3 regions of the Scytonema sp. PCC 10023 genome follow, and region 2 is predicted to be linked to each of the others. Evidence: predicted binding sites of a transcription regulator. Region 2 holds the regulator's gene; each other region holds the start of a gene.
The links. The regulator HrcA, encoded in region 2, represses chaperone genes, less so after heat shock. The targets are predictions, from matches to a motif close to TTAGCACTCNNGANTCNNGAGTGCTAA.

Region 1: a site for HrcA is predicted at 5,972-5,998, ahead of groL (chaperonin GroEL). Genes of this name have one in related genera too.
Region 3: a site for HrcA is predicted at 4,118-4,144, ahead of groES (co-chaperone GroES). Genes of this name have one in related genera too.

The regions. Positions count from the first base shown of each region.
Region 1 covers NZ_CAWUDP010000031.1:68,726-76,550, reverse strand. Annotated here, with positions in the region: gene ACM0OZ_RS19775 (hypothetical protein) at 537-902, shown strand; gene ACM0OZ_RS19770 (iron uptake porin) at 1,209-2,819, shown strand; gene trxA (thioredoxin) at 3,109-3,426, opposite strand; gene fabG (3-oxoacyl-[acyl-carrier-protein] reductase) at 3,569-4,333, shown strand; gene ACM0OZ_RS19755 (MraY family glycosyltransferase) at 4,416-5,495, opposite strand; gene groL (chaperonin GroEL) at 6,032-7,696, shown strand.
Region 2 covers NZ_CAWUDP010000099.1:27,076-34,900, reverse strand. Annotated here, with positions in the region: gene ACM0OZ_RS38660 (DUF3800 domain-containing protein) at 1-378, shown strand, start outside; gene ACM0OZ_RS38655 (hypothetical protein) at 721-1,404, opposite strand; gene ACM0OZ_RS38650 (DUF2834 domain-containing protein) at 1,409-2,089, opposite strand; gene hrcA (heat-inducible transcriptional repressor HrcA) at 2,191-3,282, opposite strand; gene ACM0OZ_RS38640 (rhodanese-like domain-containing protein) at 3,727-4,083, opposite strand; gene ACM0OZ_RS38635 (DUF3352 domain-containing protein) at 4,310-6,004, shown strand; gene cysE (serine O-acetyltransferase) at 6,223-7,017, shown strand; gene dapF (diaminopimelate epimerase) at 7,219-7,825, opposite strand, start outside.
Region 3 covers NZ_CAWUDP010000023.1:42,821-50,645, reverse strand. Annotated here, with positions in the region: partial or broken gene iscB (RNA-guided endonuclease IscB) at 113-1,388, opposite strand; gene ACM0OZ_RS15935 (NIL domain-containing protein) at 1,997-2,305, shown strand; gene ACM0OZ_RS15930 (response regulator transcription factor) at 2,440-3,087, opposite strand; gene ACM0OZ_RS15925 (ferredoxin) at 3,532-3,915, opposite strand; gene groES (co-chaperone GroES) at 4,162-4,473, shown strand; gene groL (chaperonin GroEL) at 4,561-6,201, shown strand; gene ACM0OZ_RS15910 (methyltransferase) at 6,488-7,165, shown strand; gene ACM0OZ_RS15905 (methyltransferase) at 7,141-7,365, shown strand; gene ACM0OZ_RS15900 (hypothetical protein) at 7,527-7,825, opposite strand, start outside.

The DNA.
Region 1 (7,825 bases), on a different contig from region 2:
GAAGATTTCCAGGAAGTTCAAGATAACAGAAAAATCATAGTGATAGATTCGTGTTCCACAGTTGCTGTAAAAAAGGTAATTTGTATAGAAATGCTCGAATTATCTGTTCTTTTGTTAATACATGACTTAAAATATTGTTCCACTATTGTTCCACTACGAAAATAGTGCATTGTGTTAGGCTGCCCCCAAGGGCACTGGCACGTGTGCGATTGGCTTTGCCACTGCGCTTTGCGCAATCGCCTAATTCATACCTTGATTCAGCAACGCTATCTTCACAGTACTTTTTTTCCACATTGTTAACAGGTAAATATCAAATTTAACTTTCTAGATTCACACCAAAGATGAACGCAAATAATAACCTAGAATCGTCTGTTTCACAGCTCCAAGAAAAACAGCCCAGCATACGCGAAAGATTCTTCAATAAGCTAAAGACCGAACATCCAAATCTGCACGCTTTATATGTCACAAGTAATGTAATACTCATCTGGAGTGGCTTCATCCTCATCTTTGACTCATGGGCTCAAGGAACAAATTTGATGGCAGAACCAACCCCAGAGATTGCTATACAAGTGCCTATTCGTCACTTTTGCTTATTATTGCTGGGTCTAGCAATGCTCTTGCTGGATGACTTATCCTTGTATGATCTAGTAATGATGAGGAAAACTCATTCAGAAAAAAATCTTGAGGAGATGGATCTCAGGGAAAAGTTTTTCCACAACTTCAAAATCCAGTATCCCAACCTGGCAACTATTTATACCTTGATGGGGGTCATAATTACTTGGACTGGATTATGGGGTTTGACTTGGGATATCCCTGTTCAACCATTATGGCGATCGCTACTGACAATTCTTGTTGGCTTCCTTCTGCTCTACCTTGACGATTTCAGATTGGACGAAATCTAGAGCCAATTTATACTTTTTCTGAAGGTTAGCTAGGGTTGACCAAGAAAGAACGATAGATACAGAACTCAGGAATCAGAATATTAAACGCGTTTTTGGGTAAGAATTAAGAGTTCTGGTTCTGAGTATTGGTCTGGTGTCCCCGGATTTATCCGTGGAGATAAAGAAAGTTTTTTCCTTTCTTAAATCCCCCGGATTCCATCCGTGGGCATATTCTGATTACTGCATTCTGTGTTCTGTGTTCTTCTTAAGTAAACTTTGCGCCAACTTAATCAGCAACGCCGACTATTTCATCGCCCGATCTTGTTCATGAGAAAGATTTTCCAAAGCTTCACGAGTGCAATTACCTTCTCCTACCTACTTTTTTCCAATAATCCCGGACTAGCCCAGACTGCTCCAACCAATATCATTGCCCCTGAAGAGATAGCAGAAACCATCTCCCAAGCACAGGCTGACTCGACTAACTTAGTTGGTCAAGTGACCTCAGTGAGCCAACTAGCAGATGTGCAGCCTACAGACTGGGCTTTCGGCGCACTCCAGTCTCTAATTGAGCGCTATGGGGTGATAGCAGGTTACCCCAATGGCACATTCCGGGGTAACCGAGCAATGACGCGCTATGAATTTGCCGCCGGTTTAAATGCTGCCCTTGAGCGGATCAATGAACTCATCAGAACGGGAAAGGAGGATTTAGTTTCTCGTGATGACTTGGCGACGTTGCAACAACTTCAACAAGAGTTTGCCGCCGAGTTAGCAATGTTGCGGGGACGGGTAGACGTTTTGGAAGCCAAGACGGCAGAAATAGAGGCAAATCAGTTCTCCACAACCACCAAGCTAACTGGTCAAGTTATCATGACAGTGAATGCCGGAGGATTTGATGGGGAACGCATCATCAGCCCTACAGGTGAAGAGATTACTCGTTCTGACCCGAATCCTACGGTGGCTTACCGAGCTCTGGTAGAGTTGAATACCAGCTTCGTTGGTACAGACCTGTTGAAAATTGTTTTCGACACAGGTAGCGATGCCGGTGAAGACAATCCCGCAGGATTTCTAGAGCCGTCTTTCGGTAGTGTCCAAGACTTCTCGGTTTCACCACCCGTTGACAACCAATTCATACTGGATCTGCTGTACTACACCTTTGAGCCGTTTAAGAACTTCACAGTGTCTGTTGGACCTAATATTCGCACTATCAGCTATTTTGACCGTAACAGCTACGCTTACTTAAGCTTTCAAGACTTTAGCACTCAGGCATTTATCAACAACTACATTCTCGCCCCTCTCAATGGTCCAGCGGCAGGTGCAGCAATTGACTGGAAGCCTGGCTCAGGACCGTTTTCAGTGCGGGCTTTGTATGCAGCATCAGATGCAGCCAACCCAGGCGATGAGGGATTTATCCCTGGTGTAGCGTTGTTTGTTCCCTTGCTGTATCCTGATGGAGGTGGCGACCAAGGTTTGTTTGGCGACACGTATCAGGGTACAGTTGAACTGGAATATGCGCCCTCGAAAGCTTTTGCCCTGCGCCTCCAGTACAGCGGCGGCGAATTATTTGACAACCGCTATGACGTATTCGGAGTAAATTTCGAGTTAGCTCTTTCACCGAAATTTGCTATTTTTGGTCGTTATGGCTACGGTAGCTACAATAACACTGCCTTTGGCGACATCAAACCCAACTACTGGATGGCGGGAGTGGCGTTTCCAGACTTGTTTACCCGAGGTGCTTTAGCTGGTATTGCCGCAGGTCAACCCTTTATTGTTAGTGAGATTGGGAATGCCACTCAAACCAACTTTGAAGCATTCTACAACTTTCCTGTCAGTAACAACATCCAAGTCACGCCTTTGATTCAGGTTATTACCAATGCTTCCAACCAAGAGGCAAATGGTACGATTGTCACTGGCACGTTGCGAACAGTTTTTTCTTTTTAAAGATGATATTTCTGAAGGATGATAAATCTCTTCATTCTTTTCTTTTCTCGATTTAGAAGGATATACAACTTCAGATGACTGGTAGAGACGTTATGTGTAGCGTCTCTACCTTGAAAGCCAATTGAAGAAGAATTCAGAATTCAGAAGTCAGAATCAATTCGATGGGGATTGAGACCCCAACCAATTGTAGACACCGTGTAGACGGTGGGGATTTAAACCCCTTTACTCATCCGCCAGTCGCACAGAAGTTCATTCTGACTTCTGGCTCCTGACTTCTGAGTTCTTTTTGTTAAATTAATGTTGTCAAATGTTGCACTAACTGTGGTGCTTGCACCACACCCTCAATTCGCTCCACTGGCTGACCCTGCTTAAATAGTACCAGCGTTGGTAGAGCATAAATTTCATACTGAGATGCTAATTGTGGGTACTTCTCAGTATCAATTTTGACAACTCGTATGCGTCCTTGAAGTTGAGCGTTGACTTGGTCTAAAATTGGACTCATCATGTGACAAGGTCCACACCAGTCAGCGTAAAAATCCACCAATACAGGTACATCAGAACCAGACAGCATCTCTTCAAAGCTGTTGAATTGTTTTTTCGTACTCATGTGATACGCACCAGTTTTGTATTGTTTGTTTTCAATAGTAGTTCCCAAGAGCATTTATCTGTGTCATCTCCTAGATTGTTTTTATTGTTGGCGCACAATCACCCTATGATCATTAGCGCAATGACACTAAAGAGGAATATTCATGGAACTATTGCCAGAAGATTTGCAGAGTTTGCGCGGACAGGTTGCTATTGTCACGGGTGCTTCAAGGGGAATTGGGCGAGCGATCGCACTAGAATTAGCCAAACTGGGAGCAAACGTAGTTGTCAATTATGCCAGTTCTAGCAATGCAGCCGAAGAGCTCGTCGATACAATTACAAAAGCCGGAGGAAGTGCTATTGCACTGCAAGCTGACGTTTCTCAAGCCGATCAGGTAGAAGCGCTAGTTAACACGGTGATGGAAAAGTTGAATCGCGTGGATATCTTGGTCAACAATGCAGGTATAACTCGCGACACGCTTCTTTTACGAATGAAACCAGAAGACTGGCAAGCCGTGATTGACCTCAATCTCACTGGTGTGTTTTTATGCACTCGTGCTGCTAGTAAAATCATGCTCAAGCAACGTTCGGGACGGATTATCAACATTACCTCCGTTGCTGGACAAATGGGCAACCCCGGACAAGCCAATTACAGTGCCGCTAAAGCAGGTGTCATTGGGTTCACCAAAACCATTGCCAAAGAATTTGCCTCTCGTGGCATCACCGTTAACGCCGTCGCTCCTGGTTTCATCGCCACTGACATGACAAGCAATACCAAAGCTGAAGAGATTCTTAAGTATATCCCTCTTGGTCGCTACGGTCAACCAGAAGAAGTCGCTGGGATGGTGCGCTTCCTCGCCGCTGACCCCGCTGCTGCTTACATCACCGGACAAGTGTTTAACGTTGATGGCGGAATGGTCATGGCGTAGCCGAAGAGTACGGGGAGTAGGGGAAGTAGTGGAAGAAAATACTTCCTCATCCCCCTCATCCTCCTCATCCTCCTCATCCTCCTCAGGCTGCTCGTATCCTTTGCAAAACAATGAAGCCCAAAAAGCAGATGATCCCTATGGTAGTGATAAGCATCTGTATCAAGGTCATGTTTTGTAGTCTCATCGCCAGCAAGTTACAAATCAAGGTAATTGACCAAAGAGTCAGCGCGGCGTGGCGTTGAGAGAAGCCCCAAGCTAGTAAGCGGTGGTGCAGGTGGTCTTTCCCAGGGGTGCTGAGAGGATTTTTGCCCGCCATAAGCCGCCGAACAAACACTTGAGTCGTGTCGAGTACTGGTAACAGCAAAAACAGAACCGGTGCTACTAAAGAGACAGCGGTGGGTGCTTGGAGGTTACCTAAAATACTCGTAGCAGCTAGCACATAACCGAAAAAGTAGGCTCCGGCATCACCCATAATGATGCGCGAAGGGTGGAAGTTGTGGCGCAAGAAGCCCAACGCCGCACCAGCCAAAGCTGCTAGAACTAACGTTGCTGCCGCACGATTAGGAACTTGAGCGGAAACAGCTAACAAGCTCATGGCGGTGATAAAGCTGACTCCTCCCGCCAAACCATCCATACCATCCATTAAGTTGACAGCATTAGTAATTCCTACTACCCACAGTACTGTTAGTAATACTGATAATGTAGAGTCAATGGGAGTACCAAAAGAAACTTCAATAGTGATACGATTAGCAACCAGCAACAGAGCCGTGAGAACCTGAATTAACAATCGAACCAGAGGGGGTAAACCAAATTGGTCGTCGATAAAGCCCACAAGAACAAGTATCGAACCCCCTAGAAGAATCGTCTGTACTTCAGCCAGTACCCTTTCGAGTTCGATAGGTCGTAAGAGACTAGCTAGTACCACTGCGGCAATCACTCCTGCATAAATAGCCAGACCCCCTGCATTAGGCAAAGGTTCTCGGTTGAGACGTCGCGCGTTAGGTTGGTCAGCCCAACCAACACGCAAGGCAAATTTGCGGACTGCCGGAATCAAACGCCAAGTTACACTACAAGCTAAAAGGAACGTAAATACTACTGCCAACCAGCCGGAACCGCTAGGGTCAGCAATACCAAGGGACCGAAGGGAGCTGTATATGTTCATCTCCCGATTTAACTATGATTGCCAATGTGCATAAGCATCAACTGTATATTAATCATTTTTTTCCTAACTATTTGTAACCTTATAAAAAGTTGCTTCTAATATAGAGTCATTCCGGAGGAAAGAATATCGAGGGTAGGGGGAAAGGCAGCCTTCATCCTGTCAACAATCACGCTCAAACACCCAATTTACCGTCGTTTTAGACCCCCCAACCCCCGAACCCTTGAGGGCTAAAATTTTATTTTCCCTGAAAACCGGGGGAATTAAGGAGAGCGAAAAATGCTCAAATGCTTGTGAGTAATGCCTTTTGGCTTAAGTTGACACCAATGGGCAGCCTTGCGCCGTTAGGGGAATAGGGTATAGGGTAAAGAAATTATTTTTTTATTTTGTACTTGGAATTTTGAATTGTCACCCGCCCTACACCCCAAACCCTAAAATCATTTCTTAGAATCCAAGTTGGTATGAATAAGTTGAAGTCATTAGCACTCAGCGGTCAAGAGTGCTAAATTGTCTATTGGAAGCGCTAGAGAACACCAAACATGGCAAAAATTGTTTCATTTAATGAAGATTCGCGCCGGGCGTTAGAACGAGGCATTAATGCTCTTGCTGATGCCGTGAAAATTACCTTAGGACCAAAAGGTCGCAATGTTCTGTTAGAGAAAAAATTTGGTGCACCCCAAATTGTCAACGATGGTATCACCGTTGCCAAAGAAATTGAACTCGAAGACCCTTTAGAAAACACTGGCGCAAAACTCGTCCAGGAAGTGGCGTCGAAAACCAAAGATGTGGCTGGAGATGGCACCACCACTGCGACTGTGTTGGCGCAGGCGTTGATCAAAGAAGGTTTGAAGAATGTCGCCGCAGGTAGCAACCCGATTGCCCTGAAGCGGGGAATCGACAAAACCGTCGAGGCGTTGGTGCAGGAAATTGCAGCAGTGGCAAAGCCAGTAGAAGGTGCGGCGATCGCCCAAGTTGCCACAGTCAGCGCGGGTAACGACGAAGAAGTCGGCAGAATGCTGGCTGAGGCGATGGACAAAGTCACCAAAGACGGTGTAATCACCGTTGAAGAATCCAAGTCTCTGACAACGGATTTAGAAGTTGTTGAGGGGATGCAGATAGACAGGGGTTACATCTCCCCCTACTTCATCACCAACAACGATCGCTTGACTGTAGAATTTGAAAATGCCCGCATTCTGATTACCGATAAGAAAATCAGCAACATCCAAGATTTAATTCCAGTTTTGGAAAAAGTCGCCCGTTCCGGTCAACCTTTGCTGGTTATCGCCGAAGATGTGGAAGGGGAAGCTTTGGCAACTTTGGTTGTGAACAAAGCGCGGGGAGTGCTGAATGTCGCCGCCATTAAAGCCCCTGGGTTTGGCGATCGCCGCAAAGCATTGTTGCAAGACATTGCCATTCTCACCAACGGACAGCTGATTTCCGAAGAAATTGGTTTAAGCTTAGATACCGCTTCTTTGGAAACCCTGGGAACTGCCCGGAAAATCACGATTGACAAAGAAAACACCACCATCGTCGCTGCTGGTGACTCCACAAAAGCAGACGTGGAAAAGCGAATTGGTCAAATTCGCAGACAACTCGAAGAAAGCGATTCAGAATACGATAGAGAAAAACTGCAAGAACGCATCGCCAAGCTGGCTGGTGGAGTTGCGGTGATTAAAGTGGGTGCGGCAACAGAAACCGAACTCAAAGACCGCAAACTGCGGATTGAAGACGCCCTCAACGCTACCAAAGCGGCTGTGGAAGAAGGTATCGTTCCTGGTGGTGGAACAACCTTGATTCACTTGTCCAAAAAGGTGCAAGAGGTGAAAAACAGTCTTAACGCCGAAGAACAGATTGGCGCTGATATTGTAGCGCGATCGCTCGAAGCCCCATTGCGTCAAATCGCAGACAATGCTGGTGCTGAAGGTTCTGTGATTGTCGCCAGAGTGCGAGAGAGTGATTTCAACGTTGGCTACAACGCTGCTACTGGCGAATTTGAGGACTTGATTGCTGCTGGAATCATCGACCCCGCAAAAGTCGTGCGTTCAGCTTTGCAAAACGCTGCTTCTATTGCTGGAATGGTTTTAACCACCGAAGCGATCGTCGTTGAAAAACCAGAGAAGAAACCTGCTGGCGGTGCGCCTGACATGGGCGGCATGGGCGGCATGGGTGGCATGGGTGGCATGGGCGGCATGGGCATGATGTAGTCCCGGTTTGCCATTGTTTGCCATTTTGTAGTCCAGTAGGGTGGCAGTAGCCACCCTACTTTACAGTTCTTGTGGGGTGGACATCTTGTCCGCCCTGTATTTATAGCAGCAGTTCTCAATTAAGTGCAA
Region 2 (7,825 bases):
AATCTGCTCCATAAAGCAGACGTTATCCAAATTGCTATTGCTAGACGCGGTAAGGCAGTACGCGAAGAAGCACTAGAACAAGCCATCAATCAAGCTCAAAAAAACTTTGAGTCTCAATGGAAAATAAGTTCAAATAGCTCTATCATCATTGAGCCTACTTATCCATCTGAGGTTGCTGGTTTACAGATCATCGACTATTACCTGTGGGCTGTACAGCGATGCTATGAACGCGAAGATGACCAGTTTTTTCTGCCCCTTGCCAAGAAATATAGACTCATTATGGACTTGGACGATAAGCGCAACAAGCCTTATGGGGAGTGGTATGGCGATCGCAACCCATTATCTATTGAAAAGCTAAAAGGGGCTAGGTCTAAGTAGGATCACTACTCGGACACACGGCATGAAGCCGACGTTCGCCCCTGTAAATACTATTGTACATCATATAAATCCAACCATTCAAAATCCTTAATTATAGCGATTTCATCACTTCATGTGGTGGCAGATTTGAAGAGATTAATCGTTAGGGCTTATGGTTCGGAGCGATGCCCCGCAGACAAGCTCGCAACTACGCCTCCATTGAGCAGTTAGGGGCATAGCTCATTATTATATGGAATTTTTCTACATAGCACCCTCATTGAGGGGCAATATGCGGAAGCTTTCCGTATAGCGTCCCTCTCAAAAGGATTAGACTGAAATCGATATATCCTACAAACTGGCGTCCTATCGCACCCTACTGCTGCTAAAAGATGTTGGTGTTTGTTGAGCAACATTCTCCTGTATCGGCGGACGCAGGCAAAGATACACAAGTGGACCGAAAAGTGGGACAAGTGCTGTTACCCAAAACACTTGGGGATTATTCCAACGCCGTCGCGCCATATCATCACCAAGGACGGTTGGGAAGAGTAAGCAAAACAAGCAAAACGCCAAACTCATGCCATTAATAAAGCGATCGCTCTGAAACTGCTGCCAAAAGCCTACCCAATCCCCTAAAAAAGCATAAATCAGCAAACCAAGAGTGCTTAAACTCAGGGCAATACCAAAAAACCGAGAATCCAACAGCTGCAAAAAAGCATCCTTCCGTCCCGAAAATTGTTGATTCGGTTCTCTCAAAGCCAAATAAGGTATAAGACCAAGCGTACCTGAAGCAATGGACGCTATAGCAAAGGGATAGAAAGGAATCCACTGCATCCTGCCATCAAAGAACAAAACACCACTGTAAATCAGCAGCCAGATGCCAACAAGCGAGAATAAGGAGAGGATAACTGGATTTACATTTACCCAGTTCAAAGTGAAGATATTTTTGAGCAACTCAAGAGTTTCCTCTAAGTGCAGTGGAGGAGCCAAAAATAATAGATACGCTATAAATCCAACCCACAATAACCAAAGAGCAATTTTTCTATTCATAATCTTAATTTCCCGCTGGTTGTTGCTGATTCGATATAATCTCTCCACCCGCTTCTTTTAAAGGGAGACGCATACATAAATACATCAACGGACCAAATAGCGGTATTAATGAGATCAACCAGAACAACTGAGGATTATTCATATCCCGCCGCGCCATATCATCTCCTAACAAAGCTGGAAACAATAGGCAAAGCAAGCAAAAATCTAAGCTCATCACATGAATAAAGCGACTTGTTTGCCACTGGTGAACAAAATCTCCCCAATCTCCTTGCCCGACACCATAGGCGACTAAGATAGCCGTACCTACAGCCAAGCCAATGCCTGTTAGGCGAGAATCAAGAACAGCTAAAAAAGCATTCTTTCTACCAGGGAACTTTGGATTTGGTTCCCGCAAGGCTAAGTAAGGCAGTAGGGTAAACGCCCCAACTCCAAAAGAAGCTGAAGCAAACAGCCAAGCAGGAATTTTTTGCCCTCTACCATCAATAAATATGAGGCAGCTGTAGATGATAGGCCAGATGCCCATAATGTTGAAGAGTGCCACGACTAAGGGGTTAATCCCTTGCCAATGACCAGTGGAAAGATTTTTAATCAACTCGAATGTATCGGGCTGATTGGGAGGGGCAAAGAAAAAGGCATAGGCAATAAATCCTAGCCACAGCGCCCCAAAGGCAATTTTTCTGACCATGATTTAAGCTGGTTCTAACCAATGCTGAATTGTACTGCCACAAGTCGCGCTGTTTATATGCTTTTTATCGGTTTGAGAGCACCCAAACTGATAAATCCCTACTAGGGATTGAAATAACTGAAAGCTTCTGACAGATAATCAGCAGCAGCAGCCACCACTGCGATCGCACCTTCATAATCTAGGCGCGTTGGTCCCAAAACTCCCACGCTACCTACTGCTACGGAACCGCGGCGATAGGTGGAAGAAATCAACGAGCAAGTGCGTATAGGTTCTAGAGGGTTTTCTGAACCAATACGAACAGTAACTCGTGGTTTACCCACTTCCTCAGTCTCCGGCTGCTGTTCAAATATTAATCGCCACAGTTGGTCTTGTTCTTCTTCCAACAGGTGGATGAGCATTTGCACTTGCTGTAATTCCGAAAACTCTGGCTGGCGCAAAACCTCAGCAACACCGCGAACCATAATTTGTGTCGCAGATGGAGCGAGAGTGCGATGGGCGAACTCTGCAATCGATTTTTTCAATAATTCGCCATATATTTGAAACTCCCGGTCTAATTGGCTCCATTTCAGGCTGGCTAATTCAGTTATGCTTCGTCCCCGCAGGTGGCTATTTAAAAAGTTAGAGACAATCTGTAACTCGCGGTCGATGACCTCTGCATCTGGTTGTGTATCTTCCGAGGCTTGCGGTAAATCCATCAATGCTGAATGTGTCTCATATCCATCCGTTACCACAATCAGCATCACCCGTCCCGTTTCTATTTGCACCAGTTGTAAATGTCTCAACACTGCTGTCGCGGTTTGCGGCATGGTAATCAAGGTAATGCAACCACTGAGGGTTGCTAAAATATGCGCGGCTCCTTGCAGTAGAGCTTCCAAACTCCAATCTTCCCACTTAAGCCGCTTTTGCAGTGACAGTTCTACCTCTCGTGCTAAAGTTTCAGAAGGTGTAATGAGCTGGTCAACATAAATGCGGTAGCCAGAGTCAGAAGGTACGCGTCCAGCAGAAGTGTGAGGTTGGTACAGTAACCCAGCTTTTTCCAACACGCCCATGACATTGCGGATTGTTGCTGAACTCACACCAAGGTTGTACTCATCAACAAGAGTTTTAGAACCAACAGGTTCTGCTGTGGCTATATAATGACGTATCGTTGCGGAAAGTATATGCTGTTGACGATTTGTTAGGTGAACTTGCATAAGCTATTTTGCACTGAAGCCGAGTTTTAAGTAAAGTTTGAAAAAATTTATGGAGACGACTCCAAAAAAAATTAATAATAGTAAAGTCAAGATAGCAAACTGTTGCCTTCTACAGGAATAAGTAAAAAGAAGTAAGTTAAGAGTAAAGATTCAGTACTGCCCCAGAAAAAAGTTTCCTTAACTACAGCATAGCTCTGCTGCAAATGCTTTTGGATTTTAAGTAAAATAATAGCCCCCTACTTATGAATACTTCCATAAGCTTCTTGAAATCGCTGTATTTCAAGTTACTAATTTCCTGACAGCTAAACCATGCGGTTAGGTAGAGTGCAAATATTTGTCAATCAATACTTAAAGCTATCCTAGCTTGTGCTAAGGATAGCAAAGGCAAGTTGGAATCGTCAGTAGTCCCACCTGGCATCATGTCGAAGAAGTGCAAAACAGGAGCTAGTACTGGGGAATTGAAGGATCAACCAACGTTGAGTAGGCATCAATTCCGCCGGCAATGTTTTTCACATTTGTAAACCCTTGAACGATTAACCACTGACACATCTGAGCAGAACGAATGCCATGATGACACAGCACAAGCGTTTCAGCCTGAGGATTTAATCGGGTGTTGACTTGATCTGCCCAATCAGGAAACTGGCTCAAGGGAAGATTGACAAAGCCGTCAATGTGGGCTATTGCCAACTCATGTGGTTCGCGCACGTCTACTAGCTGAAGTGAATCTTTTGAAGATAAGCGTTGCGCTAGTTCCTCTACGCTAATTTGGGTGATAAATGGTTGTGAAGGTTTACCTGGCATGAAGTTTTAATAAAAATCCTATACTACTTATGTTGGCAGAAATCTTCGTTCTTTGGCATTGGTAGGTGTATCAACCACTTGATAGAGGTAGGAGATAACCTCATTTTTGATAAGTTTCTGCGGAAGTTTCAGTACTAAACTAATTTCTAGTAACAGAACTGCCTTCGATATTTCTAATGGTGGTTGATTATTTGTGTTTGCGCCCCTAGTAGTATGTGTAAAAATTATGACACAACGCTCATTCTTCAGAGTTCTAGCAGCGGGTACCATTATGCTGCTGTTGATTGGTATCACTGGTTGTAACGGGTTTTATGCCAAAACTCCGCTGACTCGCACCTCTACTGAACAGTCAAATGCTGCCATATTCGTGTCGAAACAAGCACCAGTGATGGTGTCAATGCTAGTGAATCCAGAACGCTTGCAGGCGTTTGAGGGTGATGGGGAACTCTCAAAATTAAAAACAAATTTACTGGCTAATACGGGTATAAATTACCAAGAGGATATTAAACCTTGGCTAGGAAACGAAATAACACTGGCTGTCACCACCTTAGACATTGACCGTGACTCTGACAACGGACAACAGCCAGGATATCTTATGGCGATCGCAACCACTCAATCGGAGAAAAGCCGCGAATTTGTCGAGGTGTTGTTTTCCAAACGGGCATTGGCTGGGGCAAATTTAGCGACTGAACAGTACGAAGGCGTGAAGCTGATCTATGACAATCAAATCCCTGCAACCGAAGCCACTCCTCTTGAGAAGGAAAAAGTCAAAAACCAAAATCCTCTTGCTGGTGCAGCTGTAGGCAATAGCTTTGTCTTGTTTGCCAACGATCCAAAAGTGCTGCGAGAGGCTATTAATAACGTACAGGCTGCGGAACTCAATTTGACCAGCTCCAGCAAATACCAACAAGTCACCAAACAACTGCCCAAAGAAGCACTGGCTGTTGCTTTCTTGAATCTCCCCACAGTGGCAAAATGGCAAGGGCTAAAACCGGAAGCTCAAGTTTATGACAACCAAATTATTTCTTTGGTATCAAACTCTAAAGGATTGCTAGCTGAAACTGCTTTCCTGGCAAAGGAAGAAACTTCACCTCCATCTGCACAACTCTCTAAACCTGTGGGTGCATTGGAGTATATCCCTGCTGCAGCAAGTTTGGCAGTTGCGGGAGCTAATTTGAACGGTTTGGGTGACAGTGATTTAGCCCAACTCTGGCAACAAGTGACAGCCGTCCTATCTGCTTCCCCACAAGATGTTATTTCTAGATTGCTACCACCTTTGGCAGATGTACAAAAACAATGGGGCATCAACTGGAAAGAGGATATTTTCAACTGGGTGCAAGGAGAATACGCCATAGGATTGTTACCTCGTCAAGAGCAAACAACTCCTGATTGGATATTTGTAGCGGAAAAATCTGACGCTACAGCAGCAGGAATTTCCCATTTGGATGAACTCGCCTCATCAAAAGGGCTTTCCCTGAATTCCTTCACCGTAGACGAACAAAAAATCTCCACTTGGACACAGTTAAGCGCTGCTGTGAATAAATTTGATCAAGTAAAAGAGCGAGAATCATTCGCAATCCAAGCAAAGGTTCTAGGGGCGCGTGCTGATCTGGGAAATTACGAGATTTTTGCATCCTCTGTTGAGGCAATTGATCAAGCTTTGACAGCTAAAAATAACTCCTTGATCAACAGTCGCAATTTCCAAGACAGCGTCGCTGCTATTCCTCAACCCAATCAAGGCTACGTGTATCTCGACTGGACAAAGAGTCAGGAGATTTTAGAGCGTCAACTACCAATTCTTAAGTTTGTGGAAGTCTTGGGTAAGCCGTTTTTTAAAGATTTGCGATCGCTCACAGTCAGTAGTTATGGGAGTGACACGGGATTGCTTAAAGGCGGCGTGTTTTTCCAATTCAATAGCTAGTTCAATTCCGAAATTGGCACAAACAAAGCTGTAGCTGTTCATGGTACAGGGAGTACAGAGGGTGCAGGGGAAGAAGTTTGCTCTTCTTCCCCTGCTTTCTTGTCATCCTGTCGATTGAAACCCAAAAGAAAAAAGCTTGGGATTTTGAACAATTATGCATGGACATAGGACGTTAATATAGAGTTTGACTAGATCGGCAAAACTAGGGTAATAGAAGCGTGCTATCTACACTCATTACTGACTTCCGCATCATCTTTGAACGCGATCCAGCTGCTCGTAACTGGTTGGAAGTATTGTTTTGCTACCCCGGTTTGCAAGCTCTACTTTTACACAGGCTAGCTCATTGGCTCTATTGCATTGGTATTCCCTTTATCCCCCGCCTAATTTCTCATATCGCTCGATTTTTGACTGGAATTGAAATCCATCCTGGTGCAGCCATTGGGCATGGTGTTTTTATTGACCACGGAATGGGTGTGGTGATTGGGGAAACGGCGATTGTCGGAGATTATAGCCTGATTTATCAAGGTGTCACCCTCGGCGGTACAGGTAAAGAATGCGGTAAGCGCCATCCTACCTTGGGTGAAAATGTTGTCGTTGGAGCTGGAGCCAAGGTGCTGGGCAATATCCAAATTTGTAACAATGTCCGTATTGGTGCTGGCTCAGTTGTATTGCGTGATGTGCCACCCGACTGTACTGTGGTTGGCGTTCCTGGTCGAATTATCTTTCGCGCTGGCGTTCGAGTCAACCCACTAGAACACGGAAGTTTACCAGATGCTGAAGCCCAAGTGATACGTGCTTTAGTAGATCGGCTTGAGGAACTTGAACAACAAATTCAACAGTTGCAACAAACACAGGAAAAAATTTCATTTTCTTTTCTTAACCCAGCATTTCAAACACCTAGCGTTCCAAATTCCCATATATTAACTGATGAGGCATCTTTGGCAGAAAAGCACACGAGTTGCCGGTTGGAAAATAAGGTAATAGAGGAGTTTTTGGACGGCTCTGGAATTTAACGAGCAAGCGAGTTCTATAATGTTAGCTTAATTGTCCATAAGAAAACTTATTTGTAGTAAGGACTTCAGTCCTTGCTTTGTCGGTAAAGAGGACTAAAGTCCTCACTACGAACTTATTCATTCGTGAACAACAAGATTCCTAACTTCTTCAAAAAGTCGGGAATCTGAATATGTCTGATTTTTACACATCAAGACTGTTTCTTACTTCAATAGCTGTCGAAATTCTGGAGCAAATTGACCCTGCATAACGTTTGAGACACTGCCAGTCATATAAACATCACCATTTGGTTGTATGCTGATGTCAATCTTGCCTCCGGGCATATGAACTTTCATTGTTTCATTTGTCAGTCCTAACCTGTAGGCAGCACTAGCAGCAGCACAACTACTACTTCCAGAAGCCAACGTGTACCCTGCACCCCGTTCCCAAATCTCAATTTGAATATTTTGCCGATCAAGAACTTTAAGAAATTGCACATTGATACGATTAGGAAACATTTCGTGCGTTTCAATACGTGGACCTAATGCTGAAGCAATTTCTTTAGATATGTTCGGCATAGGAATGATACAATGCGGATTGCCAATTGAAAGGCAAGTCATCTTCAAAGGCACGTCATCTATCAGTAAATCATTCTCTATAACTTCACGCGAAGAACCCGCAACAGGTATTAAATCACTCTGGAAAGTGACAGCCCCCATATTAACAGTGATTAATGGAATACTCGGATCAGTGATTTCAATAGTAACTTCACCTCCGAGTGTAATTAATTCAAAACTTCTTGAAGTAATATACCCAGCATCTAGTAAGTAT
Region 3 (7,825 bases), on a different contig from region 2:
TTTCCCCCACCTTTTGTGAACTAGAATTCACCGAACCTCCTCGCACCGGAAGCCCCTGTTTTCTAAACATGGGGAGGAAGGGGCGGGGGAATTTATTCCCCGTTCAAATATCCTAAAATCCATACGAATAGCCGTCCTTTTTGTGAATTGATATACAAAACCTGTGGCTAATACCTGCAACACGACCACTTTTGGTGGCAATGTCAAAGCTGCCAGTCTTGCGGCATAACACGCGACCAATATATGTACCAACCTTCTTCCCAGAAGTGACAACAGCTTTTATGATGTCGCCAGTCTTGAAACCAAAGTGAATTTGTTTGCGTTCTCTGTGACGGGTCCCAAACCCATACTTATCAGTGCCGCACATTTGACGAGTTCCCGCTCCCAGTACATTTAATCTTCAATGGCTGTTGGGTCAACAGATTCAAATTCTTAACTTCTCCGACACAAGCTGCATCAACCCAATGATGTTTGGCTAACTCAAACCTAGTTCGGTTGCCCACCGTTTGTCCACCCGTCCCTGTCGTCGTGGGTAAAATGTTTTTTAAGGTACGAAACAATGTCCAGCGGGTTGAGTTGACTGCTGCTGCATCTTTTAATGGTTGCTTGGCTTGGCGCTTTATTTTTTCTAACCTAGAGACATCTTTGTGAAGAAACTCGTCAATTGACTTAGTTCCTTTTTTGATGTTGCAGCGCTCACACGACAAAGTTAGATTGCTGACTCGGTTGCTACCACCCTTAGACCTTGCGCGAATATGCTCAATCTGAAGTGGTACACCAACATGATCGCAGTAAGCACACTTTCTACCCCACTTTTCGAGCAAATATTCTCGCACTTCATACCCAGCCAGTTCGCCTTGCTGATATTCGACACCGTCAACCTCCAGTTTTTGCATTTTTTGGGTGTCAAACTTGACTAATTCCATCGCTATTTGAGTAATGGGAGAATACAAACAAAGCCGTTTTACCCAAGTCTCAACAGTGAGAACACGATGCATCAATGATGGAGGTAGCCAGCCATCTGGACGTTTTCGGTTATCAAAACGAGCTTCTCTGTACCGAGTTTTGCGATTACGACGACTACGGCGTAACGAACGTCTAGATTCCAAAGAATCCTTAATCTGCCATCCTCGATGCTCCAATTCTGCCGCCCAAATAACTTTGTTTTCATCCAAAATTGCAATACCCGTGAATCGACTACCGGGGTCGAGCTTGATAGTTAATGGCTTGGGATTGGGGTTATCAACCACGTGTTTCAGAATGATTACAAACGGGTAAACCCGATATACAGCAGCTTTTTGTTTTGTGAGTAACTCTCTTGCCCGTGCTGGAGAGACTGGATTAAGTGGCTGTTTGTTTTGGTCAATAACGAAAACATGATTTTGCATTGCTGCATACTCCTTGCGGGTAAAGTTTGCTTCTCCCAAGGGGAGACGCTGCGCGAACGACATTGTTTAAGGTCGGTACTTTCCGAGCAACACTGGTTTATTCTCCGTAAGCCTGTTTAATTGTTCGGTTCTAGGGTTCAGGACTAGCAAGCATCCTGAAGTAGGTCTTTAACTCTTGCCTTAAACGAGTAGTCTGGTCAGGTGAGTCAACCGACAAGCCCCTGCCGATCTTGCCATGGGGTTGGCACTTAACGAGAGAACCCTGACTGTCGAACAAATTGTTAACGCTAGTCAAATGCGAAAACTCTGACCGAAGAGGGGGAAGGGGAGGGAGGGAGAGAGGGAGGGAAGGAGAGAGGGAGCAAATTCTTCCCTTTCCCCAATTGGTATCTTGCCCGTCCAGTGGCTACAAATTAAATGCACATTAGCTTATGTAAAATATTATTAATATGCTAAATTCCTACCGATAAACAGGAAATTAACAACACAAGTGATTTGGGGGGTCATAACAGTAGACCCATTTGAGAAGATTAGTGTCAAGATTTTTGTGGCGGGAGAAAAATGTGTAACATAAAACCCGCATCAAACTATTTGAAAGGAAAGCTATTATGGCAATTCCAAGCAAACAGGGGAAATCTACTATCGATTTTCGAGACAATCGACGCACCACAACTCGTATTACAGTTCGTATCCCCAAAGAGTTACACGAACAGCCAGTCATGTCACGGCTCATTTCTCATTGCGGCATCACAGTAAATATCGGTGCAGCCCAGCTCAATGGTCATGTGCCGCAACAAGGCTGCTTTGATTTGGAACTACGAGGAACTGTTTTCCAAATTGCCAGTGCCTTAACCTACCTGAATGAACTGAATTTAGAAATTTCGCATCGATTCATTACTGGAGAAGACGGTTGGTAAATAAGTCTTGACAAATAAGTAACGAGTGCTGAGTTAGCCAGCTACTCAGCACTCGGCAACAGCAGTCGCACCCCACTTGCACGCTTCTTGGGGGGGCAGCCCCAAGGGCGCAGTGGCTCCTCATTTACCTGTACTTATGCCATTTGATTTTCAATTGCCCACCGTGCTAGTTCAGTGCGATTGTGGAGATTGGTTTTGCCCAACATATTGGACACATGGCTTTCTACGGTGCGTTGGCTGACATTTAATTCTTCAGCTATTTCGCGATTAGCTAAGCCCCGAGCCACAAATTGCACGACTTTGAGTTCTGTTGGGGTTAACTGCACATCGAAGGGAACTTGGATGCGGGAACCGTTTTCTCCTCCTTTTGCTTGATGTTCTTTCCAGCGAATGGTCTGCTTCAGAGAAGATTCTACTTGTGCTACCAATTCTTCTGGCTCAAAAGGCTTAACCATATACACATCAGCACCTTTATTCAGACCTTTAACTCGGTCTGCGCTTTGTCCCTTAGCTGAAAGGAATAGAACGGGAATCCAGCTGGTGCGTTCGGTTTGCCGGACTTGTTCTACAAAAGTATACCCGTCCATTTCCGGCATCATCACATCGCAAATGATCATGTCTGGAATATCCTGCTCTAAAACTTCCAGTGCTTCTCGACCATTTTCGGCGGTGACGACATTATAACCCCGGAATTCCAAATAATCCTTCACCAGCAAGATGAGGTTAGGGTCATCATCAATAAGTAGAAGTCGTTTGTGATCTTTCATGCTGGGTTCTTTCATAGCAGTGGCACTTATCGCGCTTGATCCATCAAGGTCTTGAATAGTCATCCTCTCTGGTGGATTAAGGAGGTGTCGTGCTTTTTCTCACTTAACTTGCCCTTGCTGCATAAACTCCTAAAAGTGGATGTCACTTTCAAGAAATTCTGTACCAACGGCAAAATTCCAGTAAGGATACGTAGAGCAGTAGTATTCATAATGCGTTATTATATATCGCTTTGAAGGTTGCGGGTTAAAAAACACTGATAAAATAATAATTATTCAGGTTAACAAGTAACTGTTGGTCTCAAAATGCTCCCAAATTACAATTAACCCGCACTTTCATTTGTTTACTACTGTGCCATATCCTTGTTGGATGTTAAGCTTGATTGAGCTTTTTACGACAAACTTGGGAACTTTCTGGCAAAGGATGGGTTAAAAATGCATATTCTTCTACCACATTGTTGCCTAATAAGTGTTCTCGTATAATCCGACAATTACTTCCAGGATTGTTGGGCGATACCGCACAGCATCCGGAGAATCCTCTATTATCAGTCTAGAACAACAAACTTGCAAGCAGTTGGCTTTATTTCTAAAGAGGCAACTAGAATTGCTATCTTGTGGTAGGCGAAGATTGAGCTGTTTGAGGCGCTTTTTCAAGTATTTCCAAAATGGCAAACGAATTTGTTTTGAGAAGCATTTAGAAACTGTCTGGACAGCACAGATGAAAATGTCCGTTTGAATTTTTGACAGTCCTAAAGTTTCTAGAGAAATACTTAGGGCTTTCTTCGCTGGTGATGTCGTGGTCTGTGGTAGCTGAAGGCAGGACTGGATCACTGTAGTGTTACTCAATTCGCGGCTCCCTGATTACTGTTCTATATCAATATCCCAGCTTTGCAAACAAAGTTGCCCATATATCAATATTCGTCCATTACTGAATAAAACCTGAAAGCTAGGAAAAGTTGAGTATTTATACTTGAGTAGGATAGCACGAGCAAAGTTCGGGAACCCGTACAAAAGAAAATGTTGCCATTGCATGCTGGGTTTCGGTAAATTAGCACTCAGGAGTCGAGAGTGCTAACAAGGTGAGAAATTGGTATGGCAGCTGTATCTCTAAGCGTTTCTACAGTTAAACCTCTGGGCGATCGCGTCTTTGTCAAAGTAAGCGCCGCTGAAGAAAAGACCGCAGGTGGTCTGTATTTGCCCGACAACGCAAAAGAAAAGCCCCAAGTGGGCGAGGTTGTCGCTGTGGGTGATGGCAAGTTCAAAGATGACGGTAGTCGTCAGCCACTGGATGTCAAAGTGGGAGAAAAAGTTCTTTACTCCAAGTACGCTGGTACCGACATCAAACTTGGAACCGACGAATACGTCCTGCTCTCAGAAAAAGACATTCTAGCAATCGTTTCATAGTCATGAGTCCTTTGTCATGAATTATTGGCAAAGGGCAAAGGACAACTTACAAATTCGTACTGTTCTTTTCAAAATTCTTTGACAATTATGGCAAAGCGCATTATCTACAACGAAAACGCACGTCGTGCCCTCGAAAAAGGCATGGACATTCTGGCTGAGGCTGTTGCTGTAACCCTCGGTCCCAAAGGTCGGAACGTAGTGCTAGAGAAAAAGTTTGGCGCACCACAAATCGTTAATGACGGTGTGACCATTGCTAAAGAAATTGAATTGGAAGACCACGTCGAAAACACTGGCGTTGCTCTAATCCGTCAAGCGGCTTCCAAAACTAACGATGCTGCTGGTGATGGCACCACAACTGCGACCGTTTTGGCTCATGCAGTGGTAAAAGAAGGCTTGCGGAACGTTGCAGCAGGTGCGAATGCGATTTTGCTGAAGCGTGGTATTGATAAGGGTACCAACTTCTTAGTTGAAAAAATCAAAGAACACGCTCGTCCTGTAGAAGATTCCAAAGCGATCGCACAAGTTGGTTCAATCTCTGCTGGTAACGACGAAGAAGTCGGTCAGATGATTGCCGAAGCAATGGACAAGGTGGGCAAAGAAGGCGTGATTTCCTTGGAAGAAGGGAAGTCCATGACCACTGAATTGGAAATCACCGAAGGGATGCGCTTTGACAAAGGCTATATCTCTCCCTATTTTGCAACTGATCCCGAGCGGATGGAAGCAATTTTCGATGAACCTTTCATCCTGCTAACCGATAAGAAAATCGCTCTGGTACAAGACCTCGTACCTGTCCTTGAGCAAGTTGCTCGCGCTGGTCGTCCTTTGGTGATTATCGCCGAAGATATCGAGAAAGAAGCTTTGGCAACCTTGGTTGTCAACCGCCTACGCGGTGTGCTGAACGTGGCTGCTGTGAAGGCTCCTGGCTTTGGCGATCGCCGCAAAGCAATGCTAGAAGACATCGCTATCCTCACTGGTGGTCAAGTGATCACCGAAGATGCTGGCTTGAAGCTGGAAAGCACCAAGCTGGATGCGCTGGGTAAGGCTCGCCGCATCACGATCACCAAAGATAACACCACCATTGTTGCTGAAGGTAACGATGCTGCTGTCAAGGCTCGTGTTGAGCAAATTCGTCGTCAAATGGAAGAAACTGAATCTTCCTACGACAAAGAGAAGCTGCAAGAGCGTCTGGCTAAGCTAGCTGGTGGTGTGGCTGTCGTTAAAGTAGGCGCGGCTACCGAAACCGAAATGAAAGACAAGAAGCTGCGCTTGGAAGACGCCATCAACGCAACCAAAGCTGCTGTGGAAGAAGGTATCGTTCCTGGCGGTGGTACAACACTGGCTCACCTCGCTCCTTCGCTTGAAGAATGGGCAAACAGCAACCTCAAGGGTGAAGAGTTGACTGGTGCATTGATTGTCTCTCGCGCCTTGGCTGCTCCTCTCAAGAGAATTGCTGAAAACGCTGGTCAGAATGGCGCTGTCATTGCTGAGCGCGTCAAGGAAAAAGAATTCAACATTGGCTACGATGCTGCCAAGAACGAGTTCGTTGATCTGTTCGAGGCTGGTATTGTTGACCCAGCTAAAGTGACACGTTCTGCTCTGCAAAACGCTGCATCTATCGCTGGTATGGTCTTGACCACCGAGTGCATCGTGGTTGACAAGCCTGAGCCAAAGGATAACGCTCCTGCTGGTGCTGGCGCTGGTATGGGCGGCGGCGACTTCGATTACTAAGATTCTTGTTGGGTGGGTTTTGCCCACCTTTGATAAAACAGCTGCTTCCTTTGTGGAGGCGGCTGTTTTTTTGTTTGAAACGAACTTTTTATAGCGGTTCTTACTTGAGTACAATACAAATTTTGTGGGGACGCATTAATCTACACCGAAAGTGCCAACCCGACAACAAATCGAGCGGCATTTTTCGTGAAAGCTTGACAATTTTTTCTAAGAAACCGCTCGATTTGGGGCACTTCACGAGTAATCGTGGAGCGTAGAACGAGTAACCGTAAAAGGGTTGCGCGTTTTGTGCAGGTTTTTTCCACGGGCACTTGCGAGTGTGGGAGTCTTTGCAGAAACAGATCCCGGTTATTTCACTCTCACACCGCTGGCGAATTACCTGCAAAGTGATGTCCCAGATTCCCTAAAAGCGATAGCAATTATGAATGGCGAGGAGCAGTATCGAAGCTGGGGAGACCTGATGTACAGTTTGCAGACTGGGGAGAGTGCGTTTGAGCGTTTGTATGGTATGAATCTTTTCGAGTACTGTGCTCAAAATCCTGAAGCCGCAAAGATTTTGAACCAAGCAATGACCAGTTCTTCGGTGCTGGAAAACGCAAGCGTAGTTTCAGATTATGACTTTTCTAATATCCAAACCTTGGTAGATGTTGCTGGGGGACATGGCAAATTACTGACCGACATCCTCAAAGGTCACCCTAAAATGAAGGGAATTTTATTTGATCTACCCTCGGTGATTGCAGGCGCAACGTCATTAATTGAAGAAGCAGGAGTGTCTGATCGGTGTGAACTGGCGGGAGGTAGCTTCTTTGAATCTGTGCCAGCTGGGGGGGATGCTTATATCCTCAAGCATATTATTCATGATTGGGATGATGAAAGGGCGATTGCCCAAGGGGCAGTGCGCGGAGCGCAATCGCCATTCTTAAGCGTTGTCACGAAGCAATGCCAGAACACGGCAAGCTATTGATTGTAGAGCAAGTCATTCCACCCGGTAATCAGCCTTTTTTTGGCAAGTTGAGTGACCTACATATGTTGGTATTATGTCCGGGTGGGTGCGAACGCACGGAACAAGAGTATCGCACCCTAATGGAAAAGGCAGGATTTCAGCTCATTAGAATTGTTCCTACTCAGTCGCCTATGAGTGTGATAGAAGGTGTGCCAGTGTAAAGATTTTTGGATACAGGGAAGTGTACTGCGTTAAGTACAACTTCCCCTGTTTATATCTTCAAACTTTCATTAGACCTCTTGCATAAATATTATTTTGTTGCGCGCAAAGCCGCAAAGTCGCAAAGAAAAACACTAAGAAAAAGTTCGGAAGTGCAAGAAGTCTATTTTTGAAAGCCTTTGGCTGACTGTTTTTGACTTTTCTCTTTAGGCTTAGATTTGTGGACTTCTACCACAGCTTCTTGAAATAAATTGTTTAGATGTATTGGGACGCTGGCAATTTCTGGTAACTCTGGCTCTATAGGTTTGTTGTATTCTTGCAATAGAGTATCTAAGTCAGTTTGAAGCTGAAATTCTGGACGTTGAAGAAATGTTTGCAGCACTTTTTCTAATTGTGTTGGATATTGTTCAGCTAACCGATGCCAAATGAAGGCATTAATACTTTTGTCTTGTAAATAGAAAC